DNA from 3 places in the Vibrio sp. A2-1 genome. Region 1 is predicted to be linked to each of the others. Evidence: predicted binding sites of a transcription regulator. Region 1 holds the regulator's gene; each other region holds the start of a gene.
The links. The regulator CRP, encoded in region 1, controls carbon source genes, mostly activating them, when cyclic AMP is high. The targets are predictions, from matches to a motif close to TGTGANNNNNNTCACA.
Positions count from the first base shown of each region.

Region 1 (6,730 bases):
CTTGAGCAGATGGAACAGGATATGGATAGCTTATGAGCCCAGAGCACGCCCCAATATCACTAACACTGGAACGACTATGGCAATTTAGCCTTCAGTATTACAGTGTGCGCGGTGTAAAGGATGCGTGCCTAGCTTTGCAAAACCAATTCCACGGCAACGTCAATCTACTGCTGCTTCTCAAATGGCTTGATGAGCAGCAATTGTCTTTTGCCGAAGAAGAGTGGCACAAGGTACAACAGTGCTTAAGCCGCTCTGAAACCCTGCTTCATAGCTATCGAGAGCTGCGTAAGCATCTCAAACCTCAAGTCGTCGATTCCCTCTACCGTGAAGCGCTCCAATTTGAACTGCAGTTAGAGAAGCAACAGCAATCTGATCTCGTCGACTGCATTAATTCTCTTCAGCTTACGGCTAACCAGCAATCACCACTCGCTTTTCAATACTGTCGCTTATTAGGGGCTGAAAACCTCTACGACGCTTTTTCTGAACCAGCACCTCAACCCTAACGCGTTTCCTTTCTCTTATCTTCAATCAAGATCCAAGCTTACCTTGGTAGTATCGCTCTTCGTTTTCACACGGGAGTGGCGCGCATGACTGGTAATATGTTTGAATCTCAATCTCGACAATATTCAACTAGTTACCTACACCTTGTTTTTGTAGCCCGTATCAGTGAAACCCTTGCGCTTATACCGAGAATCAACCAAGCTCAAATAAAAACGTGGGCGTTTCGCTAAAAGCTCAACACTTTATCAAAGCCCATAAAAGAAGCATGGACTGTTTTTATGACAATATTTACCGCAGCCGCTGGTTTATCTAATCCGCACTTACAAACCTTAGTGCCACGATTTATTAGAAAGCAGGCGTTGTTTGACCCTCAATGGCAAACCTTAGAAACACCCGACGGTGACTTTCTCGATCTTGCTTGGAGCGAATCGCCAGAGGGTGACACCCCAAGTAATGAGGCTCGAAGTAACAAGCCGATATTCGTTCTATTCCATGGCTTAGAGGGAAGCTTTGAAAGCCCTTATGCCAACGGACTGATGAATGCCTTTGCTAAAGATGGCTGGCTATCAGTGATGATGCACTTTAGAGGCTGCAGCGGAAAGCCCAATCGCTTAGCTCGCGCTTACCATTCAGGTGAAGTCGAAGATGCACGCTTTTTCCTAAGACATCTACACGCCCAGTTTCCCAATAACCCTAAGGTAGCGGTTGGTATCTCTTTGGGCGGTAACATGCTGGCGAACTATTTGGCAGAGTACGCGGACGACCCATTGCTGTCGGCGGCGACGATTGTCTCTGCACCTTTTGATCTGGCTTGTTGCTCTAGTCGTATTGAGCGAGGTTTCTCTAAGCTCTATAAAAAGTACCTGCTCAACTCTCTCAAATCGAATGCCTTGAAAAAGATTAAGCTGCTGCAAGAAAAGCTCGGTATCACCGCCGAAACCATTAAGAAGATAGACAAGCTGTATGAGTTTGATGAACGGATTACTGCGCCTCTGCACGGGTTCAAGAATGCTCAGGACTACTATGCTCAGTGCTCAGCGCTTCCTAAACTTAATAAGATTAAACTACCGACTCAGATCATCCATGCCAAAGACGATCCGTTTATGACAGACGACGTAATTCCAAAGTTCGTGTTGCCTGACAACATCGACTATCGCCTGTTTCAAAAAGGCGGCCATGTGGGGTTCATTACCGGTAGCACGCTCAAACCAAGGTTTTGGTTAGAAGAAGCATTACCCGCCTACTATGAAAGTATTCAAGATTCGGCATAATGGCCGAGCCTTTTTAAGGACTGAGTGGTAGACGTCACTAGACGCAGTAATCAACACATCAATAAACCTATTTATGAACATAAAAGAGAGAAGTATTTATGATCATCCCATGGCAAGACATTGCGCCAGAAACGCTGGAAAACCTCATTAAAGAATTCGTGCTGCGTGAAGGCACAGACTACGGTGACGTAGAGGTTTCACTGCAAAACAAGATTGATCAAGTGAAACATCAATTAGCCTCAAAGGAAGTCAGCATCGTGTTTTCTGAGCTGCATGAAACCGTTGATATTCAAGTCACAAAACGCTTCTAGGCTGCGCTCATAAAGGAGCCGTGTTATAGTGGTAAACGATTGCTAACAAGTAAGTTACTCAAAAGACAAGGGTTGTCATGTCCGCTAAACATCCAATTATTGCGGTGACGGGTTCATCAGGAGCCGGCACCACCACTACCTCAGAAGCCTTCCGAAAAATGTTCAATATGATGGACGTGAAGGCCGCTTGGGTTGAAGGGGATAGTTTCCATCGCTTCACTCGACCAGAGATGGATGTCGAGATCCGTAAGGCTCGCGAGCAAGGTAAGCACATCAGCTACTTTGGTCCACAAGCCAACGATTTTGGCGCATTAGAAGAGTTCTTCCGTCAATACGGTAATGAAGGCACGGGTAAAGTCCGTAGTTACCTACATACCTTCGATGAAGCCGTGCCTTACAATCAAATGCCGGGCACCTTTACGCCATGGCAAGAGATCCCAGAAAATTCCGATGTGATGTTCTACGAAGGTCTTCATGGTGGCGTGGTAGATGGCGACATCAATGTCTCACAACACGTCGACTTGCTGATCGGCATGGTGCCAATCGTCAACCTTGAGTGGATCCAAAAATTCGTTCGTGACACACGCGATCGTGGCCACTCACGCGAAGCAGTAATGGATTCTATTGTTCGCTCAATGGATGATTACCTTAATTACATCACCCCACAATTTTCGCGTACTCACATCAACTTTCAGCGTGTTCCAACCGTAGATACATCGAATCCACTGAACGCTAAAGGGATTCCAAGTTTAGACGAAAGCTTCGTTGTTATACGTTTGCGTGGCATCAAAAACGTCGATTTCCCCTACCTTCTAGCTATGATAGATGGCTCATTTATGTCACGCCACAACACGCTTGTGGTGCCAGGCGGTAAGATGAGTTTTGCTATGGAGCTCATTGTAAGGCCCATCCTACAACAGCTCATCGAAACCGGAAAAATAGGTTAACAAGACACCATTCTGGTTGATTACTTTTCATACCGTGATCATGTGCACAATTTTGCGTAAAAAATCGTAGCTTGGTCACGATTAAAATCAAGAAATAGTACCTGAAAAAGGATACTATTCTTAAACGAAACACAAGATAGCTTGCAGCGCTCAACGAGTGCTCTTATCCTACAAGTCAATCCAGGCTTAGCTAAAATACGGAAAGCGGCAAGCATACCCTGCAGAGGAAGTAAGATATTATGGTTCTAGGTAAACCCCAAACCGATCCAACATTAGAGTGGTTCCTTTCACACTGTCATATTCATAAGTACCCTTCAAAAAGTACTTTGATTCATGCTGGTGAAAAGGCAGAAACCTTGTACTACATCGTTAAAGGTTCTGTGGCAGTTCTTATCAAAGACGAAGAAGGTAAGGAAATGATTCTTTCTTACCTAAACCAAGGTGACTTCATTGGTGAACTTGGCCTCTTCGAAGAAGACCAAGAGCGTACTGCATGGGTTCGTGCAAAATCTCCTTGTGAAGTAGCTGAAATTTCTTTCAAGAAATTCCGTCAACTTATCCAAGTGAACCCAGATATCCTAATGCGCCTTTCAGCGCAAATGGCAAACCGTCTACAAGTAACTAGCCAAAAGGTTGGTGACTTAGCGTTCCTTGACGTAACAGGTCGTATCGCTCAAACGCTACTTAACCTAGCGAAACAGCCAGATGCAATGACTCACCCTGACGGCATGCAAATCAAGATCACTCGTCAAGAGATTGGCCAGATTGTTGGTTGTTCTCGTGAGACAGTAGGTCGTATCTTGAAGATGCTAGAAGAGCAGAACCTAATTTCTGCACACGGTAAAACTATCGTGGTATACGGCACTCGTTAATCTCGATTAACTGAGCCAAAAATTTAAAAGCCACCAAATGCAAATTTGGTGGCTTTTTTGTTTTATAAAGATCTAGAGAGCAGATGCGAATGGAGCACCTCCCGCGTCCAAGCGCAAACACTCTCAAAGCGAAGCGTACCCGCATCTTTAGGGTAAAGCCCGTGCTCGTATCTTTCTTTAACCGTTGGTGCTCTCAAAGATCTTGTCAGCCGATGCTGCAACAAATCCTGTATAAAGCTCACCATTCGCCATCGCATAACGCTTAGCGAACTCGTAGAAGCCACCAGGAATCACCTCGCTGCCTTCAACAAATGAAACTGGGACTTTGTCTGCCATTGTAGATGATTGCTCTAATAAGACCTCTGGAGAGCCTTTAACCTGACCGCCAGATGCATTGATAGTGAAACCTGAATCACTCAAATAGTCATTCACTGTCTGTACTTCATCGAACTCATTAAGCTGGTTCACACTTACCGTAAAGTGGTTTGCACCGTAACCATGAGCCGCTAACCAAGACGCGTATTCACTCTCTTTTGCTAGAACTTGGAAATCCGCGAAGCTCAGATCCCAAAGGCGACCACCAAACAAGAACTCATGACCTTGAAGCTTGCTTGCGTCCACTTGCTCAACCAACTTAGCAACGATCTGTTGTAAGTCACTTGAACACTCTTCTACCTTCAACTCACTAATGAACACTTTCGGTTGGTTTGGGTCTGGGTGCTCGTAGTGCTTAGCCACTAACTTCTTGCTCTCAAACAAATAGTCGCCACACGCCTTGTAGCCTAATTCAAGGAAAGGCTTGGCCAGTGTTTCAATGCCCAGAGGTGCAACATTGAAAGTACGCAGTGCAATATGATCATTAATCAGGGCTTCGTCTTCTTTCAACAGATGATGAACTTTCTCAGCCGATGGGCAAAGCCTGTGAATGTAATCGTCCCATAGTGATTTAAAGAGTAGATCGGGCGTCATGGTGACTCCTTGTCAGAGGTTCTAGCAAGCTAGTAATTTGGATTAGAGAGGGAGAGGCTGGACACAAAGTCAGCAGCCATCAGCCTGTGACATACTTGTTCTATTATTATCTACCGCCCAATCTAGGTGTCGGACGTGATGGAAAAAGGAAGCGATAACACCGCTTCCTCATTACACAATTAACCAATGAATCTGTTATTCATGAGCCTAGAGCTCATAAGTTTATGATTTATAAACTTTTGACTCATGAATTTATAGCTTAAGCGCTAAAACTACAGCTCAATACCTGGGCTAAACGTAGCTGGCAGTTGAGTTTCACCACCTTCCATTGACGCCATTGGGTAAGCACAGTAGTCCGCCGCGTAGTAAGCACTTGGGCGTAGGTTGCCTGAAGCACCCGGGCCACCAAATGGTGCATCACCACTTGCGCCTGTTAGCTGGCGGTTACGGTTAACAATACCCGCACGGATATGGTCAACGAAGTATTCCCACTCTGAATCGTCTGTTGATACTAAACCGGCAGACAAACCAAAGCGCGTGTCATTAGCCAATTCAACGGCTTGCTCTAACGATTGGTAACGAACCACTTGCAACAATGGGCCGAAGTACTCTTCATCTGGCAACTCAGCAATGTTGGTTGCATCGATTATACCCGGAGAAACAAACGCCGCTTCGCCCGCTTTTGCTTCGACTAGGCTTACACCACCTAGTGATTGCAGATTAGCTTGTGCGTTCAGAATGAACTTAGCGGCCGTTTCAGAGATTTGTGGTCCCATGAAGGGTGCAGGTTCAGCGAATGGCTGATCAACACGAATTTTCAAGGTAGCCGCAACAAGCTTATCAAGCAGTTGATCGCCCTTCTCGCCAACAGGTACATACAAGCGACGTGCACATGTACAACGTTGGCCTGCACTGATGAAGGCCGACTGGATAATGGTATAAACCGTCGCGTCAGCATCACCAAATTGGTCAGTGATCACCATAGGGTTGTTGCCGCCCATCTCTAGCGCTAACATCTTGCCCGGTTGACCTGCGAATTGACGGTGAAGGATATGACCAGTATTGGCACTGCCCGTGAATAGCACGCCATCAAGACCTTTAGCATCCGCCAGTGCGATACCAGTTTCTTTAGCGCCTTGCACTAGGTTAATCACGCCAGCAGGAAGGCCAGCTTCTTGCCATAGCTTCATCGCAAACTCACCCGTCCAAGGTGTCTGCTCTGACGGCTTAAATACCACGGTATTACCCGATAGCAGTGCCGGAACAATATGACCGTTAGGTAGGTGACCAGGGAAGTTGTAAGGACCAAATACCGCCATTACGCCTAATGGGCGATGACGCAGTACGATTTGGTTGCCTGCGGCTTCACGTGAAGCTTCACCCGTACGTTCGTGGTAAGATCGAATAGAGATAGCGATTTTACCCGCCATCGCACCCGCTTCAGTGCGAGTTTCCCAAATCGGTTTACCCGTCTCTTTTGCAATAATCTGTGCAATTTCTTCGCTGTTCTCTTTTACCTTCTCAGCAAAGTTCAACACGATCGCTTCACGCTCTGCAAAGCTCATCTTTTTCCATACTAAGAAAGCGTCACGCGCCGCTGCTACTGCAGATTCAACCTGTGCTGGAGTTGCACTATCGCCTTGCCACACGACTTCATTATTGTATGGGCTTACTGATGTCATGGCGTCGCCTTGACCTGCCACCCACTGTCCTGCTATCCACTGAGTCATACTTCTATCCTTAAAATCTTCGACAGATAATCGCCGCTCTTATTGAGCCAACATGCGAACGAATTCGCCTTCTTTTACTTCAAGAGCGCTTGCTACTTCAGATGATAAAATCACTGTGTCGCTAGCTTG
Region 1 is NZ_JAKKCO010000007.1:133,837-140,566, reverse strand. Features, by position in the region: gene L3V33_RS19000 (ABC transporter ATP-binding protein) at 1-36, shown strand, start outside; gene L3V33_RS18995 (TIGR02444 family protein) at 33-503, shown strand; gene L3V33_RS18990 (hydrolase) at 780-1,772, shown strand; gene L3V33_RS18985 (YheU family protein) at 1,871-2,083, shown strand; gene L3V33_RS18980 (phosphoribulokinase) at 2,161-3,030, shown strand; gene crp (cAMP-activated global transcriptional regulator CRP) at 3,270-3,902, shown strand; gene L3V33_RS18970 (DUF1338 domain-containing protein) at 4,080-4,871, opposite strand; gene astD (succinylglutamate-semialdehyde dehydrogenase) at 5,144-6,601, opposite strand; gene astA (arginine N-succinyltransferase) at 6,641-6,730, opposite strand, start outside.

Region 2 (6,730 bases), on a different contig from region 1:
TTACCGCCAACAGCGGGTCAAGGTATTGGTATCGATCGTCTAGCGATGCTATTTACAAATACGCACACAATCCGTGACGTGATCTTGTTCCCGGCAATGCGTCCACAAGCGTAATACTCGCTTATGTGATGTAACAGCCCATCTAATTAAAAAAGCCACCTTCGGGTGGCTTTTTCTGTTTTTAGGCTGCAAAACCTAGCCTGTACCGCACTCTTGATTCGAAAAACCATTATTTCTGACATAGTCTTACTATTGAGACATAAAATCTAAGATAGTCTCACTACTATACGTCCTGCGCTGAATACGATCTCGTGGCATTTTGTCGAACGATGAAGCAGTGACTCGTATTAGCTTGATTTAAATAAAAATAGAATAAGGAAGAAGGATGGGAACTCAATTTAAGATGGATTCCTTACCAGGTTCTCTTATCGTCGTTGGTGGTGCGTACGAACCCTGGTTATCAGTGTTAGAGCAAGTGGGTTGGCAATGTACCCAGTGTGCAGATTTACGAAAAGCCGATGCATTGATTGCCGACATAGGCCCATGCATTGGCATTGTGGACCTTAGCCATGATGAGTTCAGCCTAAATGGCATTGCAAACTTGGTGAGTAACAATAAGCAGGTTAGATGGCTCGCCTTTATCCGTGAATCGCAATTAAGCTCCGATACTATTTGCCAGTTTATCGTTAACTTCTGTATCGACTTTTTCACGGCACCCATTCCAGATGCACAGCTACTGAGTACCATTGGTCACCAGCTTGGCATGCTTAAGCTTGAGCAGAAAGTATGGCCAAACTACGGCATTAACAACAATATGGGCTTGCTGGGCGACTCGGTGGCAGTAAAGCGCCTAAGAGACCAAGTAAAGCGAATTGGGCCAACTGATGTCAGTATCCTGATTTACGGCGAGAGTGGGGCTGGCAAAGAGACGATTGCACGCTCTATTCATCAAAACTCTTCGCGAGCGCAAAAGCCATTTTTAACGGTCAATTGTCGTGCCTTGTCTGAAATGAGAATAGAGGCAGAGGTATTTGGTATCTCAGCACAGCCCGCTGCAGCACCTTGTCTGTTGGAAGAAGCCGATGGCGGAACCATCTTGCTTAACGATGTATTGGCAATGCCACGCAATCAGCAGTTGAACCTGCTGCGTTTCTTACAAGAAGGTAAAATTGAAACTGCGGATGGTCCTAAGCCTGTCGATGTGCGTATTCTGGCCGCGAACTCTTCTGACATAGAAAAGGCATTGATCGAGGGCGACTTCAATGAAGAGCTTTATCATTACATCAATGTTCTGCGTATTCACGTTCCGAGCTTGAAAGAGCGAGTGAGTGATATTTCAGTACTGGCTAATCATTTTTTACGTGAGTATTCAAAAGAGTTTAATGCTCAAGCCAAGAGCTTTTCAGACGATGCTATCCGCTCGATGAATCGTTATCACTGGCCGGGCAATGTGCGTGAGCTGATGAATCAAATTAAGCGTGTCGTGCTGATGTCGGATGCGGTGATCATTGACGATCAACAACTTGATTTACCAAAACAGAATGATGAGCGCCGCAGTCTCAAAAGTATCCGTGAGCGTTCAGAGCGAGATGCGTTGCTGATTGTTCTGGAATCTTATGGTGGTCAAGTATCGTTGGCCGCTAAGGAGCTTGGAGTTTCGCGTGCAACCATGTACAGATTGCTGAATAAGCATGGCCTGATTTCTGAAGGTGTTGTTTAGAGCTCTCTATTCATTGATTCTATCCAGTTAATGTAAATATAAGAGCCACGCATGATGCGTGGTTTTTTTATATCTATTGCTACAACTTCTCGTTGATCGTTGACTGCTGACAGATTGAGCTATTGGAGGCTCGGTCTTTAAGAGAGATGTTCTGTGATTTTATATAATCATAGTGAATATGTTATATATAAAGTGATATGCAACTGATATTTTGGGTGAATCATTTGTTTTGAAATTGTTAATCAATTATCGGTTGAATAATATACTCACTTGGTTAGACTTTAACCGTGAAAGCAATAGCTTAACAGAGACTTATTTGCTTTTATTATCTCATTTCTTTTTGGATTTTTTAGTTAGTTTGGAGGCGCAAATGAAACATTTCGATTTTATACAGCATATTTGCGCGTCGTTTGATCCGTGTACTGACATGGTGACTGTTATGTCACAAGCATCAGCCATGGCCGATCGAAACACCCAAGATAAACCTAACTAATAGATCCGTACCCTTATTTGGCTGCGGAAAAATAGCAGCTAAGTGAGAAGCCCTCATACTATCTAACACGCTATTTTTCCTCAGTTTATTTTACAACTGGAGAATTATTATGCGTCACTCAGTATACTTAAAACTAGCAACAGTCCTTATCCGTGCAGACCTTCGTCGTGAAGAACGTGAATGGCAACGAAAAGTTCGTCGTAGTTCATACGATCTACCATGGAACAATACTCACTTATTGAGAGATATTGGCCTTGAAGCCGATGGTCGACCAATTGGTTTTTCTGAACCTGAAGTCGTTACGATTGAACGTCGAGTTCGTCATCTTCGTCGAGTCTTAAGCGCGCGAATACCGACGTAATCTTGTGGGGTGATAGCGCCTTTCACCCCTTAAGATAAATATCAGTGATAGTTGTGGCGTCGAAAGTGCAAGCTTTTGAACTAAAACAGGCCAAAGAAGAGAAGCACTTGCTTCTCTTTTTTGCTTTTTTAAGCCGTTATGTGTGCTTTTTTAAGTCGTTATCTAGTAAAGAAAAAGAGTTCTACTACGCTTTATAGAGCAAGGGAGGCTGGCTATGCAAAAGCATCAATTAGACATGTGGTTACATGGAGAGCACAAAGACTCTTATCAAACACCGAAGGTATACGTTATTGGCTGTTCCGATATCTCGGAATATCTATTAGCAGTGGAATATAAACACAAGCTAGAACCGGTAAAGCAAGACGGTGAGCCGCTTCATTTTGGATCCTTGGATCAAGTGAAAGAAGAGTTGCTCCGGCTCGGTTTTGAAAAGGCGTATCTTCGCTTACACAACGCCTATGATGAGTTTGGTAATGAGCCGAGCCAAAGCTACTGTGATATTGAACTGGCGCTTAAACCTCATTAGAGAGCATTTGTAGCTAGAGATTGATTCTAGTTACTGGCGGTTTGTAACATACTGATAGTTTGGTCCATCTATGCTAGATAAAAGCTCTATGCGTAATGAGTTGTCAGTAATTTATGGGTGAATTGAGTCCGTAGATAGAAACCACGTGGCTTAGTCTTGATAGGTTTTCCACTTGCACCGTAAGCTTCTGTTAACACGCGACTGTTGGCCGCTTTTGGTCGCAAATGCAGTGCTTCGCCGTGTCTTGCTGTTATCTGTTCAACATTACCCAACACGATCAACTCCATCAGTTCTTCCCAGTCTCTTTTCAGGAGTTCGTTTTCAGCTAGGCTTGGTGTCCAGAGTAATGGGGAGCCAACATGCCTTTCTGCCAGCGGGATCTCTCTTTCTCCCTCAACTGGGATCCACAACACTTTAGACAGCTTGTTGCGAACGTGACTGGTTTCCCAAGTTATGCCTTGCACGCCCATCAATGGAGCGACACAAACAAAGGTGGTTTCGAGTGGCTTTCCAGAGTAGCCAATCGGGATGCTTTTAAGCTCGATACCGAGTTTGGCAAAATCTTGTTCTGGTTTACTGCCAGCGGGCGCACCCAAGTGCCATTCCAATAGCTGTCCAACCCAGCCTTTATCACGCTTGAGGTCGTTTGGCATCACCATCTCAGCTTCATCGGCGAGCTCTTTAAAGGTCATTCCGGCGATAGCATACGCTCTGTCTAGCAGCTCTTGTTGTGTTTGTGGTTCTGGTTTCATAATAAAAGACATGATCAAAAAAATGATTTTACCAGAAGTTATCACCATATGACGACTGGTTAAGAAATGATCTCCTTGTTAGGGAAGGGATCAAACTCATGGTTATCCACAGGACATAAAGGTAATTAATTGAAATATTAATTTAGTGGATAAATAAACAGGGGTTTATGGTGGATTAAATGCTTGCCAAATGGGGTTCAAAATGAATCTTTCGCTTACTAGTGTGGATAAACATCGGAGTGGTTGATCTTTAACCACGTTCTGTTTTTGAAAGATCTTTTACTTTTCTAATGTTTTTAAAAATGAAATTCTAACTCTAATTAATTGATTTTTAATTAAATAAATTGTATTTACTCGACTTGGTGTTTTTGATGTTGATGAATCTATGGATTAAAAAAAACGATTGCGGGTAATTCTTCACATAGTTATTCACAGAAAAGGTGAATAAATGTGGTCTATGTCTCACTCTTGTGTGGGTAACTAGAATTTGAGCAAAACTTATCCATATTCTTAGTTAATATTCATAAATATAGCGCTTGTCACGTCACTAAGTTTGCTCCGATTGGGGATATGTGGAAAAATCAGAGTAATTAAAAATTTAGATAGAGGTTGGCCAGTGATAGATGGCGATGGTTACCGATTAAATGTTGGTATTGTAATCTGTAACAACCATGGTCAGGTCTTCTGGGCTAAACGATACGGGCAACATTCATGGCAATTCCCTCAAGGGGGAATAGATGAAGGTGAAACTCCGGAACAGGCAATGTACCGCGAGTTGTATGAAGAGGTTGGCCTTACTAAAAAGGATGTAAAGATCGTCGCGACAAGTCGTCATTGGTTACGCTATAAGCTGCCCAAACGACTGGTTCGGTGGGATTCTAAACCTGTCTGTATTGGACAAAAACAGAAGTGGTTCCTTTTACGCTTAGATTGCGATGAATCGCAGATCAATATGCAGCGTGGAAGTACACCTGAGTTTGATGGTTGGCGTTGGGTGAGTTACTGGTACCCAGTTCGACAAGTTGTTTCTTTCAAGCGAGATGTTTACCGTCGAGCGATGAAAGAATTCGCATCTTTAGCAATGCCGTTTAAAGAGCGAAAAACAAAAGGAAAACGCAAATTGCGTAGAGGTTAAGCATGCTCAGTCAACTAAGGGAAATAGTTGAACACGTATCAAGAGTTGAAGATGTGTCGACGGCTCTTGATATTTTGGTTAAAGAGACATGCAGTGCGATGCAGACGGAATGTTGCACCGTGTATTTGGCAAATAATGATATGCAGCGTCTTGAGTTGATGGCAACTCAAGGCCTGATCTTCAAAGGCAATAGCATTCACATTGGTTTTGACGAAGGTCTGGTTGGCCTTGTCAAAAGAAGTGCTGAACCTATCAACCTTGCACAAGCGTCTGCTCACCCTGCTTATAAGTTTTTTCCAGAGCTTGGAGAAAAGGTTTATCACTCTTTTCTCGGCACTCCGATTATCCATCGTAAGCAAGTGCTTGGCGTATTGGTCATTCAACAGAAGTCTCCTCGTTTATTCAGTGAGATGGAGGAATCCTTCCTTGTCACACTCTCAGCACAACTTGCGGTCATTGTGGCGCACGCTCAAACTCAAGGCCATTGGCTTTTAGAGCAACAGAAGCTACCTAAGATTAAAGGTATTGCAGCTTCATCGGGCGTTGCGATTGGTGATTTATGGTGGGATAACACTCAGCCTGAACTCACCGATGTTTATCCAGCATCGACGCTTAATGTTGAAAGAGAGCATGAAATGCTGGCAGTCGCCGTCGAAAATGCTCTCAATGACTTTAAGCGAATGCGAAAGCGCCTAGACAGTGAAATCAATAAAGACGCGTTGGCGATCTTTGACCTGTTTACTCACTTACTCAACGATCCAATGTTGCGTAAGGATCTTAAGAGCCAAATCCAGAAAGGCGATAAAGCCGATTGGGCATTAAGGCAGGTTGTTGAGAGTTACTCGAATCGCTTTGCTCGTATGTCAGACGTGTACCTTCGTGAGAGGGCACAAGACATCCGAGAGCTTGGTCAAAGATTGCTCTATTTCCTTCACAATTCTGAACATGAACTTCGCACGCTAGATAAGCCAATTATTTTGGTGGTTCGAGAGTTAACGGCTTCGGTATTGGCCTCTATTCCCAAAGAAAAACTTTTAGCTGTTATTTCTTTGGAAGGGGCGGCGAACTCACATGCCGCGATTTTATCTCGAGCTTTGGGTATTCCTTCTGTTATGGGGGTTAACCTAAATCTTGCGCAAGCTAATGGTAAGCAAGCGATTGTCGACGGGTATAGTGGCGAGATCTTTATTGAGCCGACTCAAAACCTGCTCAAAGAATATCAAGGGCTGATTTTAGAAGAGAGTGAGCTCTCTTCTATGGTCAATCGAGAACTATACTTACCGGCAAAAACGCAAGACAACCAGCAAGTCGAGATCCTGCTTAATGCGGGCTTGAGTGCCGACACCAATATCGCTATCAACCAAGGCGTTGATGGGGTGGGTCTGTATCGAACCGAAATTTCTTTCTTGTTGCAGCAGAGGTTTCCGTCAGAGGACGAACAATTCAAGCAATACCGTTCAGTACTCGCGAGCTACCCTGAGAAGCAAGTGGTGATGCGTACACTCGATATCGGTGGCGATAAGGCCTTACCTTATTTCCCTATTGAAGAGGACAACCCATTCCTTGGTTGGCGTGGTATTCGTTTTACGCTCGATCATCCTGACATCTTTATTATTCAGTTACGTGCCATGCTACGTGCGAGCTGTGAAAGCCATAACTTGAGTATTTTGCTGCCGATGATCTCTGGTGCGCAGGAACTGGATGACGCGCTACAACTTATTGAACAAGCGTATGACGAAGTGC
Region 2 is NZ_JAKKCO010000010.1:47,414-54,143, reverse strand. Features, by position in the region: gene lysS (lysine--tRNA ligase) at 1-114, shown strand, start outside; gene vpsR (cyclic-di-GMP-binding transcriptional regulator VpsR) at 386-1,720, shown strand; gene L3V33_RS20890 (hypothetical protein) at 2,323-2,574, shown strand; gene L3V33_RS20885 (DUF6482 family protein) at 2,789-3,100, shown strand; gene mutH (DNA mismatch repair endonuclease MutH) at 3,187-3,852, opposite strand; gene rppH (RNA pyrophosphohydrolase) at 4,469-4,987, shown strand; gene ptsP (phosphoenolpyruvate--protein phosphotransferase) at 4,990-6,730, shown strand, end outside.
Region 2: rppH (RNA pyrophosphohydrolase) is a predicted target of CRP. The motif match lies at 4,302-4,317, and genes of this name have one in related genera.

Region 3 (6,730 bases), on a different contig from region 1:
TTTATTATTAGGGTTACCTAACAGTCAATCAAAGTTAACAATTAAGTAACAACAATCCTATTTAGAAAATATATACATTGACACTTATTTATAAAGAAATGAGGCGCAGTGAGAATAAGATCACGCAAATTGATATAAATAACACTAACAATAATGATGGTATTGGTTCATTTTCACCAATTATATATAAAACTGGTTTTACACTTAACTCCTTTATTTTTGTACGTAATTATTTCTATAAAAAGACCTTAATTAAAGTAACCCCCTATAAAGAACAATAATAAAGGACAAGGATAAACCCTTATTATATTCAGGTTAACTACTATATAGCTCACCGTGTTGCAATGCAGTCTCAAAAATGAAACATACTGACAATTAAAATAAACTGTAATGAAAATGAAATATTAGAGCTTTCTTTTTATCCAATTCAAACACGGATTATAGAAAGTATTAAAAATGAGACAAACATAACACTCCAGTAAAATTAACTCCGACAATCATAAATACCGAAAAATTAATTAAATCTAAGAGGATTGTATTGCGAAAAACACCTTGATTGGACAGAGCCAAGACAGGCAAGTGAAGCAGTTTAAACATCTGTGCTACGGATTAGACATCTGCGCTGCGGTTTAGACACAAGCACAGCGGATTAGCTACAGGTACAGCCGATTAGCCACCAGTCAAAAAACAACGAGATGTTTCTAATCACACAGCTTTAGAGTAAAAGACAAACAAACTCATTCGCGGTAAACCTCAAACCCGACTCTTCGCCTTACAACAGCTAAGGTGAAAAGATAGGGAAAACAGAGGTACACAGGCAGAATTGTGACCATAGAAAAGCCACAATTGGATTCAAAACCTTCCCCACCGACTCGATTGAATAGTAAAGCACCGTTTTCCGGCAATTTATTTGTGATCTGGGTTGCACGCGTACCGCATACTATCAGATACTGAACAAAACTAACCTTCAGCCACAGTAAACGTTCCGCGCTTGCTGTTCAGGAAATTCAATGAGTTCAGATAATCAGCCGACCTACTTCTTTTTCGATTACGAAACGTGGGGCGTTAGCCCAGCAAAAGACCGTCCGAGTCAGTTTGCGGGTGTTCGTACCGATCAAGATTTCAATGTTATTGGAGAGCCTCTGGTTATCTATTGCCAACCTCCCGCTGATTATCTCCCTGCGCCTGAAGCTGCACTGATCACCCGTATCACACCACAAAAAGCGGCTTCACAAGGTCTTCCTGAACCAGAGTTTATCGCTAAGATCCATGCTGAGTTGGCGAAACCAAATACCACAAGCCTTGGCTACAACAGTATTCGATTCGATGACGAGGTAACGCGTTACACCTGCTACCGAAACTTCATCGACCCATATGCGTGGAGCTGGCAGAACGGCAACTCACGTTGGGATCTATTAGATGTAATGCGCGCTGTTCACGCACTGCGTCCTGAAGGCATTGTTTGGCCAGAGAACGAAGAAGGTTATCCAAGCTTCAAACTAGAACACCTATCTGTGGCAAACGGCATTGAACATGAGAACGCGCACGATGCGATGGCCGATGTTATTGCGACCATCGAGTTAGCGAAGAAGCTGAAAGCTGCACAACCTAAGATGTTCGATTACCTTTACAACATGCGTCATAAGCGTAAGCTGAATGACCTGGTTGATATTGTAAACATGACACCATTGATGCACGTTTCGGGCATGTTTGGCCGTGACTGCAACTACACAAGTTGGATTGTGCCTATGGCTTGGCACCCAACCAATCAAAATGCCGTTATCGTGGTTGATTTAGCCAAAGATCCAAGCCCACTGTTAGAACTGGACGCTGATGAACTCAGAGACAGACTCTACACCAAACGCAGTGAACTGGGTGAAGACGAGCTACCCGTACCAATTAAATTGGTTCAACTGAACAAGTGCCCTATTCTTGCTCCAGCCAAAACACTGACGGCTGAAAATGCCGAAACCATCGGTATCGATCGTCAACAATGCTTGAAGAACTTGGCACTGCTGCGCGAACACCCAGAGATCCGCGAAAAACTGATCGGCCTGTACTCACAAGAACGAGAGTACGAAAAGAGTGATGATGTTGATACACACCTTTACGACGGTTTCTTTTCACCTGCTGATAAAACAGCGATGAACATCATTCGCGAAACTGACCCAAATAACTTGGCAGCTTTAGACATCACCTTCGGTGATGAACGTATTAAATCGTTACTGTTCCGTTACCGTGCTCGTCATTTCCCATGGACGCTCGACGAAGCTGAGCAATTGAAATGGGCGAACCATTGTCGTGAGTTTTATGAGAGCCGTTTAGAAGAGTACATGCTCAACCTTGAAAACCTCGCGCATGAACATGAAAGCGACGAGAAGAAAATGGCTATCTTGAAGTCGGTTTATCAATACGTAGAAAAGTTAGCTAGCTAATTCCATTATCAAGAGACGTAACACTTTGAAAGAAAGATTGATCCAGCTGGTTTACTGCTTAATCTCCTTCACCTTAATCATAGGTGCACTTACAGCAGGTAACGCGTTACAGCACTTTTTGGATACCTCAATCCCAGGCAGTATTTTTGGCATGTTGATTCTGTTTGCCGCCATGGTGATTGGTATTGTTCCTTCGCACTGGGTACAACCCGGTGCAAGCTTGATTATCCGCCTAATGATCTTACTGTTTGTTCCGATCAGTGTTGGGTTGATGGATCACTTCGACATGCTCATCGCGAACGCATTGCCAATTATGGCGAGCGCCGTTGGTGGCACGTTGCTGGTGTTGGTGTCCTTATCATGGTTTTTAGACCGCTTGCTTTCGAGAGGTAACTGATCATGTGGATTCTACTCACCATCGTGGTATTCCTGTTTGCTCGCTGGGTAAGTCAAAAAGTAAACTCACCGCTGTGTAATCCCCTGCTGATCAGCATTGGTATCATCATTCCGATACTCACGTTCTTCAAAGTACCGTTTGAGACTTACTATGCAGACAACACCTGGATTACCTACATGCTGCAGCCTGCGGTTGTTGCCCTTGCTTATCCGCTTTACGAACAGCTACCTCAAATCAGAGCCAACTGGCGCATCATCACCTTTGCTTGCACGCTAGGTAGTGTGATGTCGATGACAACGACAGCATTAATCGCAGTGGCTTTTAAAGCGGACTTAACTTTGATTGCGAGTTTATTAGGTAAGTCAGTCACCACGCCAATTGCTATGGAAGTGTCGAGCCATTTAGGTGGTGAAGCAGCAATTGCGGCAATACTGGTATTGATTGTTGGTCTGTTTGGGGCAATTTTTGCTTACCCAATCTACAATCTCATTGGCATTAAGAGCCCTATCGCGCGTGGTTTAACCATGGGTACCGTGTCTCACGCTTTAGGTACTGCGACCTGTGCTGAAAAGAATCAGGAAGATGCTGCATTCAGTTCGTTGGCATTGGTTCTTTGTGGGGTTATCACCTCAATCATTGCACCGAGTATATTTTCGCTCGTGGTTTGGTTCTATTCTTAACCACTTTGATTACAGTTTATACGCGCTCTAATCGATGAGTTGGTAAATAGCTAAACTCACTGGTTCGCGACTTTTAAGCGTTACAGATATCAATAAGCCCAAGCATAACCTGATTATTTCAGTGATAGCTTGGGCTTTTTTCTCTCATTTATTCATCAATACGTGACAAACCGAACTCAATTTCAAGCAATAAGTGCGATATCAATGGTAGTTTTTACTCTTGCAATCGATTTCATCTGTGACCTCACTCTAATTATGCAAACCAATGTAACAACAACAACGCAGTAGTGATCAAAGTCACAGAAAATTCCTGAGCATTGCATAGAATTAAAGCCTAAGGTCAATTAAGGATTCAACATGAACAGTCGTATTACCCTGGCGCTGGAAAGTGCTCCAACAGCAATCAAAGCACTTTTGAGTGACATCGTATTAGCAGACAACTTTGACGCGACATTGTCTCCAGAACAATTTGCTAGCCTACTGCAAGCGAGTGGTTTAGCGGATGACGAGCTACGTATTGCGCTACTTCCTTTTGCCGCAGCCTATTCTTACGCTCCGCTATCTGACTTTTATGTTGGTGCAATCGTGCGTGGTTTGTCTGGCACTCTGTATTTTGGTGCAAACCTTGAAATTGCTGGTGCTCAACTTGGCCAAACAGTACACGCTGAGCAATCTGCAATCAGCCACGCTTGGATGAAAGGCGAGCAAGGTATCTCTGATATCACAATCAATTTCAGCCCTTGTGGTCACTGTCGTCAATTCATGAACGAACTGACCACAGCGAAAGAGCTTAAGGTTCAGCTTCCACAACGTGATGAAATGTCTCTGCAAGAATACCTGCCAGACTCATTCGGCCCTGCTGACTTAGGTGTGACGACTGGCCTAATGACCAAGCTTGATCATAAGCACACGACTGAAGAAACAACGCCTATTGTTGTAGAAGCGCTAGCAGCACTAAACCGCAGCCATGCTCCTTACACCAAAAACCTAAGTGGTGTTTCACTGCAATTGACGTCGGGTGAGGTTTTCACCGGTGCTTACGCTGAAAATGCAGCGTTCAACCCGAGCTTACCTCCTCTACAAGTGGCGTTGATTCAACTTAAACTGGCTGGCTTCGATTTTGAACAGATTGAAAGTGCAGCGTTGGTTGAAATTGCCGAAGGTAGCATCAGTCACCTAGCGGATACGCAATCTACATTAGAAGCGATTAATCCCGACATTCCAGTGACTTACTTAGCAATCTAAGTACATCTAATTAACAAAATTTTAAATAAGCAGCCCTATTTAACGAGGCTGCTTTTTTTATACCTGTAATTAACGCAACAACTTGCGCAAACGTTTGCTTTTATCATTGAAATAAGTATGATCACCCCGTTTTCAATCAATCGCTCAAAAGATCGGAAGGAATTTCTATGTTTGGTACTGCTACTCGTGAAAATGCTACTCGTGTACTTCTATTAGGTTCAGGTGAACTCGGCAAAGAAGTTGCTATCGAGTGCCAACGTTTAGGCTTGGAAGTTATTGCATGTGACCGTTACGCAGACGCACCCGCAATGCAAGTTGCACATCGTAGTCATGTATTAGACATGTTAGACGGCAATGCACTGCAAGCAGTCATTGAACTTGAAAAACCAGATTATGTGGTTCCTGAAATTGAAGCTATTGCCACTAGCAAGTTGGTAGAGCTGGAAGCGCAAGGCTTAAATGTCGTTCCCACTGCAAATGCGACGAAGCTAACGATGAACCGCGAAGGTATCCGTCGCCTAGCTGCAGAAGAGCTAAAGCTGAGCACTTCTCCTTACCGCTTTGCAGACACCTTTGAAGACTTCGCTGCCGCTGTTGAATTCGTGGGCATGCCTTGTGTTGTTAAGCCAGTAATGAGCTCTTCAGGTAAAGGCCAAAGCGTTATCAAAACAGAAGAAGACATTCAAAAGTCTTGGGACTACGCACAAGAAGGCGGTCGTACTGGCGCGGGTCGCGTAATCGTTGAAGGCTTCATCGACTTTGATTACGAAATTACGCTTCTAACCGTTCGCGCTGTTGATGGCGTTCATTTCTGTGCGCCTATCGGTCACCGCCAAGAAGATGGTGATTACCGTGAGTCATGGCAGCCACAAGTCATGTCAGACAATGCACTTAAAACCGCGCAATACACCGCTGAACAAGTGGTTAATGCACTAGGTGGTCACGGTATCTTCGGCGTCGAGCTGTTTGTTAAAGGCGACCACGTGATCTTCAACGAAGTGTCCCCTCGCCCACACGATACTGGCTTAGTGACTCTGATGTCTCAAGACTCATCGGAATTCGCACTGCACGTACGCGCCTTTACTGGTATGCCGATCAAATCAATCACGCAATACGGTCCATGTGCATCAGCGGTTATCCTTGGTCAAGGCACTTCAACCAATATTCGTTTTGAAGGTCTTACAGAAGCTCTAGACGCACCACAAACGCAAGTTCGCTTGTTTGGTAAGCCTGATATCGATGGTCGCCGTCGTCTAGGTGTGGCGCTTACTCGTCGTAACAGCACTGAGACAGCGATTGAAGATGCAATTGAGAGCGCGTCTAAAGTAAAAGTGATTTACTAGCTGTTAATTACCATTTTCTAGCTAATGACTACTAATTAGTAACGACTAACTCAGATCTGAACCATTACGTTCTCGCATCTGAACAATCACGACTTCAAATCTGAACAATAAAAAAGACGGGCTATCGAGCCCGTCTTTTTGTTGGTGTTATCTTTTTTATTGAAGCGGTTTTTTCGCTAGAGAGTTCACTGCGCTTAAGCGTCTGACTCAATCAAGTACACTTCTTCACTAAATCGAGACAAGCCTTTTTTGGCAATCTTCGGATGTTCATCGTCTGCAATATCTTGATTCAACAATGTGATTTTGTATCCCGCGAACAACTGATCAATCTCTAGTTTAGGTACGCTAAACGGAGGCCCTGCCATCTCGTTTTGGTCGTAATCCAGAGTTACTAGAAGGATCTTACCACCCGGTTTCAGTCGTTGTTTCAAACGCTCTACATACTGCACTCGCATCTCTTCAGGCAATGCGACTAAAGACGCGCGATCATAAATGGTATCGACAGGCTGGATTGGCGCTGAGAAGTAATCACCCGTGTAGATGTTCAGTTCATCAAATTGATACAGCTCGTGCTGACCACTGATTTGAGTCACAGTCGGGGTGTAAAGGTGCTCTGCAAAAAATGCGCGA
Region 3 is NZ_JAKKCO010000003.1:373,704-380,433, forward strand. Features, by position in the region: gene sbcB (exodeoxyribonuclease I) at 1,011-2,435, shown strand; gene L3V33_RS13025 (CidA/LrgA family protein) at 2,461-2,832, shown strand; gene L3V33_RS13030 (LrgB family protein) at 2,835-3,512, shown strand; gene cdd (cytidine deaminase) at 3,870-4,757, shown strand; gene purT (formate-dependent phosphoribosylglycinamide formyltransferase) at 4,925-6,100, shown strand; gene L3V33_RS13045 (thiopurine S-methyltransferase) at 6,295-6,730, opposite strand, start outside.
Region 3: cdd (cytidine deaminase) is a predicted target of CRP. The motif match lies at 3,750-3,765, and genes of this name have one in related genera.